One region of the Aquibium microcysteis genome, then DNA from elsewhere that is predicted to be linked to it. Evidence: predicted binding sites of a transcription regulator. Region 1 holds the regulator's gene; each other region holds the start of a gene.
What was found. The regulator LexA, encoded in region 1, represses DNA repair genes until DNA is damaged. The targets are predictions, from matches to a motif close to TGTTCNNNNTGTGTTCNG.
Positions count from the first base shown of each region.

Region 1 (4,586 bases):
CCCGGTTTCGCATCGCGCCGGCCCGTCAAGAAATACGCCGCCGTCGCCGCGCTCCTGGCCGCGTCCTACTATCTCGTGATCTGCGGCGCGGCGGTGGCGGCGCAGCGATCCTTCATCATGATCGCGGTGATGCTGGTGGCGCTGCTGTTCGATCGCGCCGCGCTGACGATGCGCAACCTGGCGATCTCGGCGCTGATCGTCGTCGCCGTCGCCCCGCACGAGGTGGTGGGACCGAGTTTCCAGATGTCCTTCGCCGCGACGGGAGCCCTGATCGCCGCCTATGCCGCCTGGTCGGAGCGGCGCCTTCGCCACCCGCCGGGCGGCGGGCGGAACCACGACCGCGCGCTGCCGCGGGCCCTGCTCGGGAAGGGCCTCGCCTATGCCGGCGGCATCGCGGCGACCTCGCTGATCGCCGGGACGGCGACGGCGCTCTACGGCGTGTGGCACTTCCACCGGGCCTCGCCGCTCGGTCTCGTGGCGAACCTGCTCGCCATGCCCGTGGTGTCGCTCGTCGTCATGCCGTCGGCGGTGCTCGCCGGCGTGCTGATGCCGTTCGGGCTCGACGGGCCGGCGCTCGACCTGATGGGCTGGGGCATCGGCGTGATGCTGGCGGTCGCGCGCCGGCTGGCGGAGCTGACGCCGATCGACGCCGTCGGCGCCATCCCGGCGGCAGCAGTGCTGACGCTGACGGTGGCCCTCGTGCTGGCGACCGTGCTGACCACATGGCTGCGCCTGCTCGCCCTGCCGCTGCTCGTCGCCGGCCTCGCCATCATCGCGGGCCGCGACCTGCCGGATCTGTTCGTATCGGACGACGGCCGCCTGGTCGCCATGCGCATGGGCAACGGCGACCTCTCCGTCAGTCGGCCGCGACCGAGCGACTTCGTCACCGGGATATGGATGGATGCGGCCATGGCCGGCGCAGTCGTCCGGCCGGTGATGACTTCGGGCGGAGCCGAGCAGGCATCCGGCGTGCCGCAGCCGTTCTCGCCGCCGGAGCCCGACACGCCGTTCACCTGCACCGGCGGAGCCTGTGCTGCCCGCCATGCCAGCGGCGCGTTGGTCGTCTGGGTGAGCGAGGGGGTGTCGGCATCAGGGCATTGCGGTACCGCCGCCCTCATGGTGATCGAGGATGCGACGGTCGCTGCCCCCTGTCCCGCCGGCAGTTCCACGACCGTGCTCACGAGGCGCGATCTCGCCCGCCGCGGCAGTGCGGAAGGACGATTCACGGCGGCCGGCGAGGGGAGGGGAGCAAACGTCGCGCTCCGCCGCGCCATACGCGAACCCTTCAGACCCTGGCATGCGCACCGGAGCTTTTCGCGCGAGGCGCGCGGCATGCCGCCCTATGAGCCCGAAAGGCGGAAGCCGGACGAAAGCAGCGCAGGTGCTCCGGCCGGCAGGAGCCCGGACGCGCCGGCTCAGTAACGCCGGATGAGGCCGACCAGTTTGCCCTGGACGCTGACGCGGTCGGGTCCGAAGATCCGCGTCTCGTAGGCGGGGTTGGCCGCTTCGAGCGCAATCGACGCGCCCTTGCGGCGGAAGCGCTTCAGCGTCGCCTCTTCGCCGTCGACGAGCGCCACCACGATGTCCCCGGGCGTGGCACTGGAAGTATTGCGGATGATGACCGTATCGCCGTCGAGGATGCCGGCCTCGATCATCGAATCGCCCTTCACCTCCAGCGCGTAGTGGTCGCCGCCCGCCAGCATGTCCGGCGGCACCACGACCGAATGGGTCTGGTGCTGGATGGCGTCGATCGGAACGCCGGCGGCGATGCGGCCCATCACCGGGATCGAAACACCGTTCGCGTTGTCGTCGTTGCTGGCCGTGCGCGCGGGACTCGCTTCCGGCTTCCTGCCTAGTCCGCCCTCCACGACGCTGGGCGAGAACTTCCGCGGCGCGCCGAGGCCGGGCGCAATCGAATCGGGCAGCCGCAGCACTTCCAGCGCGCGGGCGCGGTTGGGCAGCCGCCGGATGAAACCGCGTTCCTCCAGCGCCGTGATCAGGCGGTGGATGCCCGACTTGGAGGCGAGATCGAGCGCCTCCTTCATCTCGTCGAAGGACGGCGGTATGCCCGTCTCCTTCAGACGCTCGTGGATATAGAGCAGCAGTTCGTGTTGCTTGCGGGTCAGCATGGGTCCACCCCCGGAAGGAATCGTGCGAAAAACAAAACCGGAACAAACCTATCTGTTCCAGTCTTGTTCCGCAATCGCTTTGTTCGGATCCGGTCACCGCGCATGCGCAGAAACCGGCCAGCGCCGCTTCCCGCTGCCACGCCCGCCTGACCGGCGCGATGGGCGAGCCGCGGCGCCGGGGATGGAAGCGCCGACGGCTGGGGACGAAGGTCGGTCAACCGCTGGTAAATTCTCCGCGTGCGTTGCATAGGTTGGCAGGCGGGGCGTGGCGTGGAAGTCGCAGGGGAATTCCGGTGTCGCCCGGCTCTTACGAGAGGGGCGTCTGTCGGGGCTCATGGAATTCTCACCGAGGCGGGCTGCCGAGCCGGTCGCATCTCATCTGAAGACGGCGAGCATTCGCTCGCGTGTCGCCGACTATGGAAGCGAGTTGCTGCTGCCATTGCTCGCGGTCATCGGGATCGTCATCACCATCCTGGGTGCCGCCTCGCTCGTCTCGCTGCATCCGGGGTCCGACCACGTCGTCGAGCGAGCGGTGCTCGAGGACCCGTCGGCGCGGCTGGGCGTCGAGGATGTGGTCGGGATGCAGTTCGCGCCGGTGAAGAAGCTCTTCTCGGAAGGCTTCACGCCGTCGGCTCACTGGTTCCGCCTGCGCGTGCGACCGCAGGCCGATGGCCGGCCGCTCGTCCTCTACATCAGGCCGACCTTTCTCGACAGGGTCACGCTGTTCGAGCCGGATTCCTCCGGAGCGGGCTGGCAGCGACGGGAAACCGGCGATCTTCTGCCTTTCCGGCAGCGCGAGGCCGCCACGGTGGCCCTGACCTTCGAGATCCGTCCGGCCGCGCCCGACACCGTCTACTTCCTGCGGCTGGAGACGACCAGTTCATCGCTCTTCGGGGTGGAGGCGATCGACTGGCGCGACGTACGCCAGGCCGAACTGGCCTCGGACGCCCTGCTCGTCCTCTTCCTGGCCATCGCGGCGTGCATCCTGTTCTGGTCGATCGGCGATTTCGTGCGCCGGCCGGCGCCGATCACCGTCCTCTTCATCGCTTCGCAACTCTGCTACATCGTCTCGATGCTGGCGGTGATGGGCTATATCGCCGCCCTGATGCCCGAAGCACCGGCCGGCCGGGTGAGCGGTCTGACCAGCGCCCTGGTCTGTCTGGCGCCTGCCCTCGGAGTGATGCTGCATCGCCAGGTCTTCCTGCTCTACGCCCCCGCAACGCTCGTCTCCACCGTCAGCTGGATGATGTTGGGCTGCTCGGCCGTCCTGATTGCGATTCTGATGGCGGGGCATGCGCAATTCGCGCTTCGGTTGAATTCCATGCTCCTCTTCGCCAGTTCCGCGTTCTATTTCGCGATGGCGGTCTGGCCATGGAGGGACGGGGTCCGGTCACCGCTGCTGCGCACGCTCTACGGGGTTCAGGCCGTCGCATTCGCCGTGACGGTGGTCCCGCTGCTGGGGATCGGCAATCTCGGCGAGTGGACCTACCATTATCCCTACATCCTCGTCCTGATGTACGGGGCGCAGATGTTCTTCCTGATCCAGCGCCGGGCGCGGGAGAGAGATGCACGCGCCGCCGAGAACCGTGCGCGGCTGGACCTGGTGACCCAGGCGCTGGACGCCGCGCGGCGGCAGCGCGACGTCCAGGACCGCTTCGCCGCCATGCTGGTGCACGAGATCCGCAATCCGCTCGCCGCCATCCAGCTCTCGATCGATCCCGCCCGCCTCGGTCCGGAGCGATACCGCGACATCCGCGCGGCACTGTGCGAGATCGACGCCATCGTGCGGCGCAGCAGTCAGCCGGAGGAGGCCGATCCCAAAGGGGGGGCGACACGCTTCGACCTCGCCGAAGCGCTGCGCGGGGTCGTGGCAAGCCACTCGCCGGTCAATCCGCTGGAAATGCAGGCACGGGAGCCGGTCCTGGTCGCAAGCGACCGGCAGATGGTCGACATGGTCCTGTCGAACCTCGTCGAGAATGCCATCAAACATGCGCCGGCGGGTTCGCGGATCGTCCTCGCATGCCGAAGGCTCGCGCGCGGTGGCGCCGACGGAGCGGTCGTCACCATCGAGAACGCGTTGCTGCCCGACATGGCACCCGACCCCGCGCGCGTGTTCGACAAGTTCTACCGCGCGCCCGGCTCGCGCGGGGTGCCCGGTTCCGGCCTCGGTCTCTACATCGTTCAGGGCGTCACCGAGATGCTCGCCGGCCGGGTCGGCTGCACGGTGGCCCAGGGACGAATTCGTCTCGAGTTCTGGCTTCCGGCCGTTCCGCCGGACCGCGACCCGCGGCACGCGCTTTCCGGAGAGGCCGATCGGCTGCGGGAGAGGCCGGGCCGTCGATGAACATCGTCGTGATCCAGAGCGATGACGGCCTGCGCCGCGCCTTCACGCGCTCCCTCTCCGACGTCGGCTATCGCGTCAGCGCCTTCGGCTGTGCCGAGGATTTCATCGAGGCA
Region 1 covers NZ_CP061080.1:1,647,233-1,651,818, reverse strand. The annotation lists gene IAI54_RS07530 (ComEC/Rec2 family competence protein) at 1-1,422, shown strand, start outside; gene lexA (transcriptional repressor LexA) at 1,416-2,129, opposite strand; gene IAI54_RS07520 (sensor histidine kinase) at 2,557-4,473, shown strand; gene IAI54_RS07515 (response regulator transcription factor) at 4,470-4,586, shown strand, end outside.

Region 2 (4,586 bases), 2.2 Mb from region 1:
CCAGTCCTTGAAGATCGGGCTCACCTCCAGCGGCAGCCGCAGGATGATGTAACCCGCCTCGCGCGCGCCGACCGACTGCGCCGAATCGAGGATGCGCTCCACCTCGTGGTCGGTGAGGCCGGGGATCACCGGCGCCACCATCACCGAGACCGGGATGCCGGCTTCCGACAGCGCCTTCATCGTCTCCAGCCGCCGCGTCGGCGTGGCGGCGCGCGGCTCCATGGCCCGCGCCAGCCGCCGGTCGAGCGTCGTCACCGACAGCGCCACCTTGGCCAGCCCCTTCTCCGCCATGCGGGACAGGATGTCGATGTCGCGCGTCACCAGCGCCGACTTGGTCACGATGCCGACCGGATGGTCGTGCGCCTCCAGCACCTCCAGGATCTGCCGCATGATGCCGTAGCGCTTCTCGATCGGCTGGTAGGGATCGGTGTTGGTGCCGATGGCGATGGTCTTCGGCTGGTAGCCGTCCTTGCCGAGTTCCCGCTCGAGCAGCTTCGCCGCGTCCGGCTTGGCGAACAGCTTGGACTCGAAGTCGATCCCCGCCGAAAGCCCCATGTAGCCATGCGTCGGCCGCGCGAAGCAGTAGACGCAGCCGTGCTCGCAGCCGCGATAGGGGTTGATCGAGCGGTCGAAGGAGATGTCGGGCGATTCGTTGCGGGTGATGATCGTCCGCGGCTTCTCGGTCTGCACCTCGGTCTTGAACGGCGGCAGGTCCTCGATCGTGTCCCAGCCGTCGTCGAAGACGTCGCGCCGCAGCGCCTCGAACCGACCCGACGGATTGATGCCGGCCGCCCGGCCGCGCCGGCGCCTTTCGCCGATCCGCACGCCGCTCTGCTCGATCATCGCATTGGCCAAACCGGAATCTCCGCTTGTGAAGGCGGCAATGTCCGCGCGTGCGATCTGTTCCATGTCTCATGCTCCGTACGGCGAGGGAGAATCGCCGCTCTGATGAAACTATTCCTAGAGCAGGCATCGGAACAAAGCAAGAACATAAGCATGCTGCGCTGCAACACTGGCGTTTGGCCGGCGTTTGGATTATGCCGTATCCATGCTGTCGGTGATGATCGAGACCCGCAACCACCAGGAGGCCCTCGCCCGGACGCTCGCGTCCCTCGTGTCGGGTGCGGTCGAAGGCGTCGTCCGCGAGGTTCTCGTCCACGACCGCGGCTCGACCGATCAGACTGCGGCGGTCGCCGACCATGCCGGCTGCATCATCGTGCCGTCGGGTGACCTCATCGGCGGCGTGCGCCGCGCCAGGGGCGACTGGCTCCTGTTCGTCGAGCCGGGTGCCCGGCTGGCCGACGGCTGGGTCGAGGCGGTGTTCGCCCATGTCGGCCACGCCACCACGCCCGCCCGCTTCCTGCGCGCCCGCACGCCCGACCGTGGCTTTCTCGCCCGGCTGATGACGCGCAGCCGCCCGCTGTCGGAAGGCCTGCTCGTCTCCAAGCGCCAGGCCCTGGCGAGGCTGAAGCCGGGGGACGGCGCGGAGGCCCTGGCCAGACGCCTCTCCAGCCGCCGCATCGGCGCCGAGATCATGCCGGCGCGCCGCGAGACGGCGTGAGCCGGCAAGGCCCCGCGGGGACCTCTCAGAGCGAGTGAATCATTCGAGGATGCGAAAGAACGCCCGCTGGTATCCTTGTGATCGTTGGCTCAATCTGTGCGGAAACGGGCGTTCTTTCCCATCCTGTCAGACCACGATCCCGCCGCGCCGCAGGTGCTCGTCCAGCCGCGGCATGATCTCCACGAAGTTGCACGGCATGTGGCGGTAGTCGAGCTGGGCCTTGAGGATCCCGTCCCATGCGTCGCGGCAGGCGCCGGGCGACCCCGGCAGCACGAAGACGAAGGTCTGCGCGATCAGCCCGGCGGTTGCCCGGCTCTGGATCGTCGAGGTGCCGATCTTGTCGAAGGAGATGCGGTGGAACACGGACGAGAAGCCGTCCATCCGCTTCTCGAACAGCGGCTCCAGCGCGTCCGGCGTCACGTCCCGCCCGGTGAATCCGGTCCCGCCGGTGGTGATCACCACGTCGACGGCCGGATCGTTGCACCAGCCCAGCACCGCGCCGCGGATCTTCTCCACGTCGTCGGTCACGATCGCGCGGTGCGCCAGCCGGTGCCCGGCCTGCGCGATCCGCTCCGCCAGCGTCCGCCCGGACTTGTCCTCGTCGAGCGAGCGGGTGTCCGAGACCGTCAGCACCGCGATCCCCACGGGAATGAAGGGTCGGCTTTCGTCCAGGCGTTCCAGGCTCATGCTCCTGCTCCATTCGTTCGCGTGGCTTCGACGAACCAGCCCGGCCGGTCCGCCCGGATGCGCGCCGCCGCGGCCTGCGCCGCCTCGGCGCCGTCGAAGATCCCGAAGCACGTCGCGCCAGAGCCCGACATCCGCGCGAAGCCGGCGCCGGCCGCCCGCAGCGCGTCCAGCGCGTCGCCGATCTGCGGCGCCAGCGCAAGCGCCGGCGCTTCCAGATCGTTGCGCGCGGCCGCGAGGAAGGCAAGCGCGGCGGCATGGTCCGGCGTGCGGGGCAGGGGCGGCAGCGGCGGGTTGTCGCGCCGCGCGAGTGCCCCGAACACGGCCGGCGTCGCCACGGCCACGCCCGGGTTGACCAGCACCACGTCGAAGGCCGGCCATGCGGCGAGCGGCTCCAGCGTGTGGCCGATGCCGCGCGCCACCAGCGGCCGCCCGTCGAGGCACATCGGCACGTCGGCGCCGAGACCGGCGGCGATGCCGGCGATCGCGGCAGAACCGGCGTCGAGGCCCCAGACCTGCGCCAGCGCCCGCAGCGCCGCCGCCGCGTCGCTCGATCCGCCGCCGACGCCCGAGGCGACCGGCAGCCGCTTGTCGAGATGGATCGCCACCGGCGTCGCCGTTTCGGCAGGCAATGCCGCCCGCAGCCGGTCGCGCGCCGCCACGACGAGGTTGGAACCGTCGGCGGGCAGTCCGGCGCCGTGCGGGCCACCGATCGTGACCGCATCCGCCGCCGCCGCTTCCACCGCCAGCACGTCGCCGAACCGCGCGAACACCACGAGTGTTTCGAGCAGATGATAGCCATCCGCGCGCCGGCCGGTCACGTGCAGCGCGAGATTGATCTTCGCCGGCGCCAGCGCGGCGGTGCTCTGTGTCATGGTCCTGCCGGCGGTCCGGGTCTTCGCGCCGTCAGTCCTTGGCCAGACGGTACTCGCCCGTCTTGGGATCCTTCACCAGCGTGCCGTTGGCGCCGCTGCGGGTCTCGCTCTCGGCCCGCCGCACGCGCGCCGACACCCGTTCCGCCTCCTTCAGGAAGGCCCGGTATCCGAAATAGCCGACCGCCGCGACGACGGCGAAGAAGATCAGCTGCGGCATGTGGTTCTGCTCCTCCAGCAAGGCCGGCGTTCCCCGCCCCGGCAGGCGTACCGATCATGCGGCGAACCCGCGCCGCCTACAAGCCGTAGCGCGCCCACAGCGCGCGTTCCATCGCCGCATCGGCGAGCCCATGCGCCGCGCTCGCCGCGATCTCCCCGGTCGCCGCTCCGGCCGACGAGCCGAACAGGCCGAGCCGCCGGCCGAACAGGCCGCGCGGGGCCGTCACCAGCCGCAGCTGCGTCTTTTCCCCGTAGCGCGTCTTCAGGAAGCTGCGCATGTCGCCGAGATGGTCGACGAGCCCCAGCGCCTTGCCGCTGATGCCCGACCAGAACAGCCCGGTGAACAGGTCCTCGCTGTCGGCGAGCTTGCGGCCGCGCCGCTCCTTCACGAGGTCGATGAAGGTCTGGTGCACCTCGAGCTGCAGCGCCTTCAGGTGCTCCACGTCCTCCGGCCGCTCGGGCGAGAACGGGTCGAGCGTCGCCTTGTTGCGCCCCGCCGTGTGCAGGCGCCGTTCGACGCCGATCTTCTCCAGCAGTTCCGTGAAGCCGAAGCCGGCCGACACCACGCCGATCGATCCGACGATGGAGGACGGGTCGGCGATGATCTCGTCGCCCGCCACCGCGATCATGTAGCCGCCCGATGCCGCCACGTCCTCGACGAAGACCAGCACCGTCTTGTTCTTCTCCTTCGCGAGATCGCGGATACGCCGGTAGATCAGCCGCGACTGCACAGGCGAACCGCCGGGCGAATTGACCGAGATCGCCACGGCCGGCGCGTCCTTGAACGAGAACGCCTTCTCGATCACGCCCGCGGTGCTGGCCAGCGACAGCGGCTGCCGGAACTGCCCGCCGCCCGACATGATCGTTCCGTGCAGCCGGATGACGGGGATCGTCACCGCGGTGCTGCGCATGGATTTCGGGATGAAGCGGTGGAAGAAGCGGGTCACGGCGGGCCTTGGCTGTGGGTCTTGCAAGGCATGTAGGAAATCGAGGGCCGGGCGCAATCCCGGCCGCTCCCGCCGAGAGCGATTTCCCCTCGCTTGTCAGTCGCCGAACAGCGAGGCCTGGCCGTTGCAGATCGCATCGGCATGCGCGGTGAAGCGGTTGCCGTCCGCCGCATGCAGCACCAGCGGCGCGGCGAGCCGCATCGCCCTGCGCGAGCCGCGCCGGCCCCGCACCACCACGCGGATCGCATCGGCGTCCGGCCGCGGATGCACCGGCTTGACCTCCAGCCCGCCGAACCGCCCCCC
Region 2 covers NZ_CP061080.1:5,529,440-5,534,025, forward strand. The annotation lists gene IAI54_RS26025 (PA0069 family radical SAM protein) at 1-909, opposite strand, end outside; gene IAI54_RS26030 (glycosyltransferase) at 1,049-1,561, shown strand; gene moaB (molybdenum cofactor biosynthesis protein B) at 1,688-2,248, opposite strand; gene IAI54_RS26040 (4-(cytidine 5'-diphospho)-2-C-methyl-D-erythritol kinase) at 2,245-3,120, opposite strand; gene IAI54_RS26045 (hypothetical protein) at 3,152-3,337, opposite strand; gene IAI54_RS26050 (S49 family peptidase) at 3,414-4,247, opposite strand; gene IAI54_RS26055 (methyltransferase) at 4,380-4,586, opposite strand, start outside.
Region 2: the regulator LexA is predicted to act here: its motif matches at 974-991, upstream of IAI54_RS26025 (PA0069 family radical SAM protein).

Region 3 (4,586 bases), 2.6 Mb from region 1:
CGGCCTTGCGGATCAGGTCCTCGGCCCCTTCGGCGGCGGTGAAGTACAGCGCGCAGCCGACCGAGGCCGAGAGGCGCGCGCTGCGCTCGCCGAGATCGTAGGGCGCCGACAGCACCTCGATCAGGATCCGCGCCTGCTCGCCCGCCGCCGCCTCGCTGAACGTCAGGGGCAGCAGGAAGCCGAACTCGTCGGCGCCCAGCCGCACGATGGTGCAGCGCGGATCGAGCGCTGCCCTGAGCCGCATCGCCGCCTGGCACAGGATCTCGTCGCCCGACGCCATCCCGAAGAGATCGTTCACCGGCTTGAAGCCGTCGAGGTCGACGATACCGACGACGAAGGGCGCCGGATCCGATGCGCGGTCGGCGATGAGCCGCCGGATCTTCGCCAGGAAGCGCCGGCTGTTGCCGAGACCCGTCAGCAGGTCCGTCAGCCCGGCCTCCGACGTCTCCTCCGGTCTTGCGATGCCAAGTGCTGCCGTTCTCATCCGATCAGGGGCCGTTCCGCGACTGGGGCGAAGGATGGACGAGAACCGTTTAGGAAGCGTGTAGCGCACCGGCCCGCGCGCTACCCTTTGGACCAGCGCCGCTTGCGCATTGGCATCCCCGCGGCATTTGTCTACATGGCAGACCCTGAAGCCCCTGTCGGAGGATGCTCCATGTCGCTCAGAATAGCCGTGCAGATGGACCATGTCGCAACCGTCTCGATCGCGGGCGACACCACCTTCGCCCTGTCGCTGGAAGCGCAGCGGCGCGGCCACGAGCTGTTCCACTACACGCCCGACAAGCTCTCGCTGCGCGACGGCAGGGCCTTCGCCTGGGCCGAACCGATGCAGGTGCGCGACGTCCGCGGCGACCACTACACGCTCGGCGAACAGGAGCGCCTCGACCTGACCGAGGTGGACGTGGTCCTGCTGCGCCAGGACCCGCCCTTCGACATGAACTACATCACCACCACCCACATCCTGGAGCGCATCCACCCCAGGACGCTGGTCGTCAACGACCCCGCCTGGGTGAGGAACAGCCCCGAAAAGATCTTCGTCACCGAGTTCCCCGACCTGATGCCGGAGACGCTGATCACGAAGGACCCGCGCGAGGTCGCCGCCTTCCGCAGGGAATTCGGCGACATCATCGTCAAGCCGCTCTACGGCAACGGCGGCGCCGGCATCTTCCATCTGGCCGAGGCGGACCGGAACCTCGCCTCGCTGCTGGAGATGTTCGGCCAGATGTTCCGCGAGCCCTACATCGTCCAGCGCTACCTGAAGGACGTGCGCAAGGGCGACAAGCGGATCATCCTGATCGACGGCGAGCCCGTGGGCGCCATCAACCGCGTGCCGTCGGAGACCGACTCCCGATCGAACATGCATGTCGGCGGCCGCGCCGAGGCGACCGAACTGACCAACCGCGAGCACGAGATCTGCGCCCGCATCGGGCCGGCGCTGCGCGAGCGCGGCTTCCTGCTCGTCGGCATCGACGTGATCGGCGGCTACCTGACGGAGATCAACGTGACGTCCCCCACCGGCGTGCGCGAGGTGCAGAAGTTCGGCGGCGCCGACATCGCGGCGCTGTTCTGGGACGCGGTGGAGACGAAGCGCTCGAGCTAGCGCCCGGAGCGTCTCCGGCCGGCATGGTCGCTGCCCGTCAGGCGGGTATCGACCGGAATGCGCGGATAGGCTGCAGAACGTTCTTGTAATGTTCCTTGATCCGTGCATGAATGGCGCATCGTCGGCGGGACGGCGATGCGAACGCTCCCGCCGCGGCCAGCGCGCGGGGATGGTCCGATGGTTTCACGTGTGAGCACGGTCGCCTTCCAGGGGATAGAGGCGGTGCCGGTGGACGTGCAGGTGATGATCGCGCCGGGCAAGGTCGGCATGCAGATCGTCGGACTCCCGGACAAGGCCGTCGCCGAGAGCCGGGAGCGCGTGCAGGCCGCGCTGCACGCATCGGGCCTGTCGCTGCCGGCCAAGAAGGTGACGGTGAACCTCGCCCCGGCCGACCTGCCGAAGGAAGGCAGCCATTACGACCTGCCGATCGCGCTCGGCCTGATGGCGGCGCTCGGGGCGGTGCCGGGCGACGCGCTGGCGGGCTTCGTCGTGCTCGGGGAACTGTCGCTCGACGGGACGACGACGCCCGTGGACGGCGCGCTGCCGGCGGCCATCGGCGCCAATGCCCTCGGCAAGGGGCTGATCTGCCCGCATGCCTCGGGTCCGGAAGCCGCCTGGGCGGGCGCTGAGGTGGAGATCCTCGCGCCGCGCAGCCTGATCGCCATCGCCAACCATTTCCGCGGCACGCAGGTGCTGTCGCGGCCGCAGGCGCAGATCCGCCCGCCGGCGTCGAACCTGCCCGATCTCGCCGACATCAAGGGCCAGGAGAGCGCCAAGCGGGCGCTGGAGGTTGCAGCGGCCGGCGGACACAACCTTCTGATGAGCGGACCGCCGGGCTCGGGAAAGTCGATGCTCGCGCAGCGCCTGCCGTCGATCCTGCCGCCGCTGTCGCCGCGCGAACTGCTCGAAGTGTCGATGATCGCCTCGATCGCCGGCGAACTGGCCGGCGGCAAGCTGTCCGACCGCCGTCCCTTCCGCGCGCCGCACCACTCCGCTTCGATCGCCGCGCTGGTGGGTGGCGGACTGCGGGTGAAGCCGGGCGAGGCCTCGCTCGCCCATCACGGCGTGCTGTTCCTCGACGAACTGCCCGAATTCGGCGCGCCGGTGCTCGATTCGCTGCGCCAGCCGCTCGAAACCGGCGAATGCGTGATCGCCAGGGCCAATGCGCGCGTCACCTACCCGGCGCGGGTCCAGCTCGTCGCGGCGATGAACCCGTGCCGCTGCGGCATGGCCGGCGAGCCCGGCCACCGCTGCGCGCGCGGCCCGCGCTGCCAGTCCGACTACCAGGCCCGCATTTCCGGCCCGCTGCTCGACCGCATCGACCTGCGGATCGAGGTGCCCTCGGTGTCGGCCGCCGACCTGATCCGCCCCGGCCGCGCCGAGACCAGCGCGGAAGTCGCCGCGCGCGTCGCCGCCGCACGGCGTATCCAGCGGGACCGCTTCGACGAGCGCGGCATGCCGGGGATCGGCACCAATGCCCAGTGCGGGCCGTCGCTGATCGAGGAGATCGCCGCGCCGGACGCGGCGGGCCTCGCCCTGCTCCGGGAAGCATCGGAGAAGATGGGCTTTTCGGCGCGGGCCTATCACCGCGTCCTCAAGGTGGCGCGCACGCTCGCCGATCTCGACGGCGTCGAGACCGTGGGACGCATCCATCTTGCGGAGGCCATTTCCTACCGCATGGGCGCGGACATGCAGGCGCGACAGGCGGCCTGACACGCCGCCGCGCGTCAGGCCGCCTGACGCGGGGCCGCTGCGACAGGCCGCCTGACGCGCCGCGGCTGCGACAGGCCGCCTGACGCGGGGCCGAGACGGCAATCCGACGCGCGGCGGCGATGAGCAGCATGGCGCGCGATCGCGGCCGTCAGGGGAATGTGCGCGCCACCGGGCGGGGATGCCCGCCGGTCGGTGGTGCAACCGCGCCGGCGCCTGGCGATGGGGTCGAGGCGGCGGGCTGCCCCGTTCGCATGACCGGCAGATGGGGCCTCGCTGCGGCGGCCCGGCCGGCTGTACGTGGGCCGGTGGCGCATGGGACGGGGCGCAGGCCGGCACCGACGCGCCGGAGTGCCGAGGGAAAGATCCGCCGCGCTTGCAGCGCGACGTTTCCCCGCCAGTCCGGGGTGTGGCTGCTCCGGTTCCTGGCTATGCGGCCGACGCGGCGGGCGGCGTGGTCCGCCTCGCCGCCAGACCGGCTTCGCTTCGGCGGTCCGGCCGGTTGTGCCGGTGGACGGGTCGTGCTGGGCCGGTGGCGCATGGGGCGGGCGCAGGCGGGCGCCGACGGCCTGGGTGTGCCGGGGGAGAGGTGCGCCGAGCGCGCGGAGCGGCGTTTCTCCGCCACTCCGCGATGTGACCGCTTCGGCTTCTGGCGATCAGCCGATGCGGCGGGGTCGTGTGCGCCAAATTCTGCAAACTGGGGCAGTCATGGAGGCTGGGCCGGTGACGCATTGGGTCCGCGCTGCCCAGTGCCGACGGCTCCGGCGCGCTGACGACGCCTGTCGCTTGGCCGGGCGCTGCCGTTTGGGGCAGTCATGGAGGCTGGGCCGGTGACGCATGGGTCCGCGCCGCTCGGTGCCGACGGCTCCGGTGCGCTGACGACGCCTGTCGTCTGGCCGGACGCTGCCGTGAAGAACGGCGTGCGGGCACCATGAGGTTGGGCATGCTGCGTTGAGAGGAAACGTCTGCGGGTCAGGCGTTCGTTCGCTGCGGTCCCTCGCTGGCCGCAGGCTCACGCATTCTTGTCCCGCCGCGGCCTGAAGCGGGTGCCCGCCGCCGCGCGACTCATGCCGCAAGAATGCCGCCTCGGGAAGGAGTCGCGATCTTCGCGGACGGCTCCGTCTTCCGGCCCTGCTACTGCTGGACCGATCCGACCATCATGTTCTGGTCGTCGACGAGGCTGACCCAGCGGCCGGTGTGGCTGCTCGCCTGCCGTTTGAGGAAGCGATAGCCGGTCTTGTCCCAGGTCTTCACCTCGTCGGTGAGGTTGTCGAGG
Region 3 covers NZ_CP061080.1:5,184,603-5,189,188, forward strand. The annotation lists gene IAI54_RS24415 (putative bifunctional diguanylate cyclase/phosphodiesterase) at 1-484, opposite strand, end outside; gene gshB (glutathione synthase) at 656-1,600, shown strand; gene IAI54_RS24425 (YifB family Mg chelatase-like AAA ATPase) at 1,778-3,313, shown strand; gene IAI54_RS24430 (transglutaminase-like cysteine peptidase) at 4,445-4,586, opposite strand, start outside.
Region 3: the regulator LexA is predicted to act here: its motif matches at 1,679-1,696, upstream of IAI54_RS24425 (YifB family Mg chelatase-like AAA ATPase).